DNA from 2 places in the Paenarthrobacter sp. PAE-2 genome. Region 2 is predicted to be linked to the other one. Evidence: predicted binding sites of a transcription regulator. Region 2 holds the regulator's gene; the other holds the start of a gene.

Region 1 (3,410 bases), on a different contig from region 2:
GCGGATTGATTCGAGCCGCCACGCGGCGTGCAGCGGCTCCCGGCGAAGTGTGAAAGTCCGCAGTTCCGCCCCTGCCGTGGGGAGTCTGGCTTGGACTTGCCAGTGCTCGCGCGGGGTGTCACCTGCGGCGTCTTGCGTGAACCAGTGGTCGGCGTGAATGTCCGGGTCCACCATCCAGATCCCTCCGTCATGCCGGATGGCCATCGGGGTGCCGTCGGGGCTGAACCGGACAGCGACCTCATGGAGTGCGCAGTTCGGGTGTTCGGGTGCCAGGGTCATGAGGGGCTTCTTTCTACTTGTCAGCCGGGTCAGGCGGCTTTGACGAGGGGGAGTTCGTCCCAGTGGGTGGTGTATCTGGGGGAGAGCATGTCGCGTTTCATGGTCCAGTCGGGTCCGCCGCGGATGCCTGCGTGCCCGAGGCCGATGGTTCCGCGTCCATAGCGTTTGGAGACGTCCTCGAGCAGGGTCCCAACGCCGCGTTCCTCGTGGGGATTCCGGAACAGTTCCAGCGGCTTCTGGTTCCCGGTGGGACGCAGGTCGGTGACCATGATTCCCGCCCGGACGTACTTCACGCCTTCATGGATTTGGGGGAGCAGTGCGTGGGCGGCCTTGGTGAGCAGCACGGGGTCGGCGGTTGGTGCGGGCAGGGTCAGGCAGACTGACGGGAAGGATTTCTCGTTGGGGTTGAAGTGGGACGTCGCGGCGAACGCGGTCAGGACCTTGGCCTGCAGATCGTGTTTTGCCAGGCGTGCAGAGGCCATCTGGGCGTAGACGCTCATGACCTGCCGCAACCCCGCCGCCGTGGTGATCGGCGTGGAGAAGGAACGGGAGAAGATCAGTTGGTCCCTGCCGACGCGTTCCTCTTCCATGGGGATGCAGGGTGTGCCTTGCAGTTCCAGGACGGTGCGCATCATGACGATGGAGAATTTGTCCCGGATCGCCACGGGGTTCGCCCGGGCCAGATCCAGAATCGAAAAGATGCCCATCGCGTTCAGGCGCTTGGTGAGCCGGGTGGCCACTCCCCAAATTTCGATCACGGAAAGCCGCCCCATCAGCGCTTCGCGTTGTTCCGCGGGTACTGATTCCCACCTGCATACGCCACGGAAGGCCGGATTGTGCTTGGCCCATTTGTTGCACAGCTTGGCCAGGGTCTTGGTGGGGGCTATGCCGACGCAGACGGGCACGCCGACGTGTCGCCGGCAGGCCGTACGAATGGTCCGGCCCAGCTCCAGCAGTTGCTCCGGTTCGCCTTTGACGCCCAGGAATGCTTCGTCGATTGAGTAGACCTCCAACCAGGCCGAGTAGCGGCCCAGCAATTCCATGACCCGGGCGGAGATGTCGCCGTAGAGTTCGTAGTTACTGGAGAGGGCCACCAGACCCCATTCCTTGGCGCGGGGCCGGAGTTTGAACCACGGCTCGCCGAGGCCGATTCCCAGCTTCTTGGCTTCGGGGGAGCGGGTGACCGCGCAGCCGTCATTGTTGGAGAGCACTATCACCGGTTTGCCTTCCAGGGACGGGTTGAAGGCGCGCTCGGCCGAAGCGTAGAAGCAGTTAACGTCCACGTGCGCGATTTCCTGCATCCGGCGCATCAGTGCTGGCTTAGACATGGTGCAGGCACCTCGTGGCCACGCCCCAGATGGTGAGTTCGGACAGCGCCGGAACCACGATGTCCGGAAAACGGGGATTGTCTGCCTGCAGAATCACGGCAGTGGGGGTGATCCGGAGCCGTTTGATGGTCAGTTCCCCGTCAAGCACCGCGATCACCACGGAGCCGTCCTTCGGTTCCAAGGCACGGTTGACGATCAGTTCGTCCCCGTCACTGATCCCGGCCTGCTCCATCGACTGCCCGGTAACCCGCACGATGAATGTGCTGGTCACATCTTTAATCAGGTGCTCGTTGAGGTCGATCCGGCCCTCAAAGTAGTCCTGTGCCGGCGAGGGATAACCGGCGGCCACCGCGACCGGCGCCACCAGGATCCTCACCAGAGACAGCCCCGCATCTATCACGCGGGGGCCAACTATCACGCCCACAACACACCTTTTATTCGAATTTATGTTCGAATTTAACTGTACTGCAGGCGGCCGACAAAATAGCTTCTTAATCGAACGCATCCGAGGCGACTCTTCGCTGTGGCCCGGCCGCCAGTGGTTACGAGGCCATCAGATCAGTGCGGAACGCCGTTCAATGAGGAGTGTGTCGCGCCATTGCCCGGCGAGTGGACCGTGCGGCATGCGGGCGATGCGATTGCGGCGTCCGACTACTGTGAAGCCGTGGGCCTTGTGGAGTTTGAGGCTGGGTTCGTTTTCGGGGAAGACGCTGGATTGAATAGTCCAGATCCCTGCGCTCTCGGTGGAGGCGATCAGTGCCTGGAGCAGGGCGGCGCCGATGCCCTGACCGTGGGCGTCCGTGCTGACGTAGATGGAGTGTTCGACCACTCCGGCGTATGCGGTCCGGGATGACACCGGCGTGACGGCTGCCCAGCCCAGAGCGGCCCGGCCTGGCAGGCCAGCGACGTGGCGGTGGCCGGGGAGCCGCGTGGTGTTGAACGCCTCCCAGTCGGGGGCGGTCGATTCGAACGTGGCGTGGCCGCCGTCGATCCCTTCCTGGTAGATCCTTCGCACCGCGGGCCAGTCCCCGGGCTGCATTGCCCTGATCGGCGCTGCGGGGCTCACAGCGCGGCGAGTGTCGCGGCGACCTCATCGAGGGCGCCGGGGACGAGGGAGAAGTAGGCCCACGTGCCGCGCTTCTCCCGGTGCAGCAGCCCGGCCTCTACCAGTACTTTGAGGTGGTGGGACACGGTTGGTTGGCTCAGTTCCAGCGGCCCGGGGAGGTCGCATACGCACGCTTCGCCTGTGGATGAGGCCTTGACGATGGAGAGCAGCCGGAGCCGGTTCGGGTCCGCCAGGGCTTTGAAGACCAGGGCCCGCTGCTTGGCGTCCTCGGCATCGAGGGCAGCGGCGTCGGGGGCGCAGCAGCCACGATCGGCGGTAGTAGCCGGTTCGATGGTCAGCGGAGAAGTCATCTCCCCATTATGCCCGAATATTGACAAGCATCAATATCAAGTTACGGTCAGGCCGTCTCTTTGGCCGGGTGCGGAACGACGACGTCGTCCGGGGCGCTCCCTGCCGCGGGGAACAGGGCCAGTAGTAGGCCCAGGCCCAGTGCGGCACCAGTGATCTGGGCGAGGATGAAGCCGGGAACGGAGACCGGGGCGATGCCTGCGAAGGTATCGGTGAAAATCCGGCCGATGGTCACGGCTGGGTTCGCGAACGAGGTCGAGGACGTGAACCAGTATGCGGCCCCGATGTATGCCCCGACCGCCGGGGCGGCCAGCAGTCCGCGGTTTGTGCGGGCCAGGGAGAAGATGAGAAGGATGAGCCCGGCGGTGGCGACGACTTCGGCAACCAGG
Region 2 (3,410 bases):
ACTTCGTTTGAGCCGTTGGCCGCCCAGATGTTACCGGGAGTAAGTCCATGGCCGAGGTACTCTGCCAGCGCTTCCCGGAGTTCGGTGAATTCACGGTCCGGGTAGCGATTCAGCCCGGTGGCCGCCGCCGCGACGGCTTCGGTGATGGCCGCCTGAACATCGGCAGGAACACCATGGGTGTTTTCGTTCACGTTGAGCAAAATCGGGACATCAAGCTGCGGAGCGCCATAGGGGCTCAGTCCACGCAGGTTGGTCCGGAGGGGAAGTCGGTCGAGTCGCTCAAGCTGGTCAGTCACTACAACAGTTTAAGGGTCCGGCCGAAGTGCCCTGTAACTGTGACACCGAGCCCGGTCCTTGGAAACCTTTCCGGTGGGCTAGCCGGCAGGGACGAACAGCTGCTGGCCGGGCTGGATCCGGCCTCCGCGGAGATCATTGAGCTCGATGATTTCCGCAATCACGTCGCGGGGGTCCCGTTGGGGCGCAGCAGCTCCCGCGATTCCCCAGAGGGACTGACCCGGCTGAACCGTCACACTCACTGCGACAGGAGGCTGAAGCTGCGCCTGGCTGTCCGATGCCTTTGCCGGCGAGTTGAGGAAGCCCGCCAGGCTGAGGAGCGCGGCAACCAGGAGCATTGCGGGAATGCCGAAGAAGACCATCCTGCCGCGCCGCGTCAGCTTAATGCGCGCGGGGGCGGGGATGGAGCGGAAATCGTGGAACGTAACAGCGGACATGAGCCTGAGCCCTCCTGAAGGATTGCCTGCGCCGGCGGTGAACCGCACAGACTTGCCAATTCTCTGTGTGCACCCGCCCCGGCGTTCGAACATCCTTCGAACATCGGCAACGGTTTATAGAACACATATTCGAACCTTGCTATGACATTTTTAGCACTTATCAACGAATGGTGTCGAGACTCGCTAGAACAAATGTTTGATAAACGCCCGTGCCTGACCTACGTTTGAGTGAAGAAACAGGCACAGATTCAGTGCATCAGGAGGGTCTGACATTTTTGGGCCCGGCATCTTCGGGCATCAATGGACCAGGCCCGGGCGGAACGGAAGGGCATTGGCGAACATGGCAGCAAAAGCCACAGGAGGCAGGGCATCCCTGCGCAGCCAACAGGCCCCCAAAGCCCCCAAGAGCCCCACCGTCCGGCAGAAGAAAATCCTCGAGACCATCCAGCGGTCGGTCAATGACAACGGGTATCCACCCAGCATGCGCGAGATCGGGGATACCGTAGGCCTCGCCAGCCTCTCCAGTGTTACCCATCAGCTATCCCAGCTTGAGAAGCTTGGTTACCTCCGCCGTGATCCCAGGCGTCCGCGTGCCATGGAGGTCCTCATGCCCCTGACGTTGGACAGCGGCGCCGGCATTCCCGGGGTGGAGGCTCCCGGCACACTGCTCAGCAGCGGCGGTTTGGATGTCACCTCGCTGGCGACTGCCAGTGACACCGCCATGGTGCCCTTGGTAGGACGGATCGCGGCCGGCGGCCCGATCCTCGCCGATCAATCCGTGGAGGACGTCGTCCCGCTCCCCCGGCAATTGGTTGGCCACGGCGAACTGTTCATGCTCAAAGTCGCGGGTGACTCGATGATCGATGCCGCGATCTGCGACGGCGACTGGGTGGTGGTCCGCCGTCAGAACGACGCCGTCAACGGCGACATCGTGGCCGCCCTGCTTGATGACGAAGCGACCGTTAAGACCTTCCGCCAGCGCGACGGGCACACCTGGCTGCTCCCCCAAAACACGCAGTACGAACCCATCCTCGGCGATCAGGCCACCATCATGGGCAAGGTCGTTTCGGTGCTGCGCTCCCTCTAAGGGTCCTGCTTCGCCAACCGCCCCAAAGCTCCCTGCACTACCTTGCGGTCCGTCGTCGTCCAGAATGGCGGGAGTGCGGCACGCAGGAAGCCGCCGTACCTTTCCGTGGAGAGCCGGGAGTCGAGAACGGCAACCACGCCTTTGTCCCCTGTCGACCGGATGAGGCGCCCGGCGCCCTGCGCCAACCGAATGGCCGCATGCGTTGCTGAGACCGCCATGAATCCGTTACCACCGGACTGTGCCACCGCCCGGGAGCGTGCGGTCATGAGCGGATCGTCCGGCCGCGGGAAGGGGATGCGGTCGATGACAACGAGGCGGCAGGAACCACCCGGAACATCCACCCCCTGCCACAGGGACATCGTGCCGAAGAGACAGGTGTCCGGTTCATCGGAGAATTGCTTCACAAGCGCCGCCATGGTGGATTCGCCCTGGCACAGGATGTCCACGTCCAAACGCGACCGCATGGCATCAGCCGCCTCTTCCGCCGCGCGCCGCGAGGAGAAAAGGCACAGCGCTCCCCCACCGGATGCCCGAATGAGGTCTTCGAGTTCGTCCAGGGCTTCCGGCGACGTGCCCCTGCCCGGCTTCGGCAAGTGCTGGGCGACATACAAAACACCCTGCTTGGGGTAGTCGAAGGGGGACCCGACGTCCAGCCCCGTCCAGCTGGGCGCGCCGTCCCCCACCAGTCCCAATCCGCCGGCGGCCGGTTCGAAGGCCGAACCGATGGCAAGCGTAGCGGAGGTCAACACGACTATGTGATCGGCAAACAGTCCTTCACGGAGACGCCCTGCGACGCTCAGCGGTGCGACGTTGATGAGCGCAGGTGCGGAGTCATCGGGCTGGGAGTAGCCCTGCTGCGGATCGAAAGCAGCGTTCCTGGAGAACCAGACCACCTCCCGGTTTTCCTTCGCCGTGAGCAGCCTCTCGCAGAGTTCCAGGATGAGCATCAGGCGCGACCGCGCAAGCTGCCGTCCGCCGTCGACGGCGTTGGAGGAGTCCGTTTTGGAATCGGACAGCGCGGCGCGCGTGGCGTCCCGCAGCTGGTCGAGGCAGTCGAGCAGCTCGTCGTTCAAGCCGTTCGGCTGCAAGCCGCTGGGAACCCCCACCAGCGCCAGATCCAGGCGATCCGCAGCGGCATTCAAGGCGTCGACGGTAATGGCTGTGTGCTTGCGGGCACTGGACGCAGCGGCGTGGACCATGGCCACCGATAGCTGCCCGGATACCGCTCCGGTAACCCGGTCCTGCAGTTCATGGGCCTCATCGACCACCACGACGTCATACTCGGGCAGCACGGCCAGGCCCTCGAAAGCACTGACGGCAAGCATCGCGTGGTTGGTGACCACGACGTCCGCTTCCGCGGCCTTGGCCCGTGCCAACTCGCTGAAGCACTCCTCGGCGAGGGGACACTTCTGCGCCCCCAGGCATTCCATGGACGTGACCGAAACCTGTCTCCACGCCCTGTCCGTAACGCCGGGCATGAGCTCATCCCGGTCGCCTGTGGCCGTCTTGCCGGCCCACTCCCGCAGCCGAAGGACTTCCTTGCCCAACTGCGACGACGCCCCGCCCACCGAGGCCGCAAAGTGCGGCACGCT

What was found. The regulator LexA, encoded in region 2, represses DNA repair genes until DNA is damaged. The targets are predictions, from matches to a motif close to TCGAACANNTGTTCGA.
Region 1: the regulator LexA is predicted to act here: its motif matches at 2,046-2,061, upstream of OCL88_RS14880 (LexA family protein).

Annotation. Positions count from the first base shown of each region.
Region 1 is NZ_JAPDNV010000025.1:37,536-40,945, forward strand. Features, by position in the region: gene OCL88_RS14870 (hypothetical protein) at 1-279, opposite strand, end outside; gene OCL88_RS14875 (Y-family DNA polymerase) at 309-1,607, opposite strand; gene OCL88_RS14880 (LexA family protein) at 1,600-2,031, opposite strand; gene OCL88_RS14885 (GNAT family N-acetyltransferase) at 2,161-2,646, opposite strand; gene OCL88_RS14890 (ArsR/SmtB family transcription factor) at 2,670-3,023, opposite strand; gene OCL88_RS14895 (aquaporin) at 3,071-3,410, opposite strand, start outside.
Region 2 is NZ_JAPDNV010000004.1:150,658-154,067, reverse strand. Features, by position in the region: gene OCL88_RS03855 (histidinol-phosphate transaminase) at 1-296, opposite strand, end outside; gene OCL88_RS03850 (LysM peptidoglycan-binding domain-containing protein) at 375-731, opposite strand; gene lexA (transcriptional repressor LexA) at 1,072-1,818, shown strand; gene OCL88_RS03840 (ATP-dependent DNA helicase) at 1,815-3,410, opposite strand, start outside.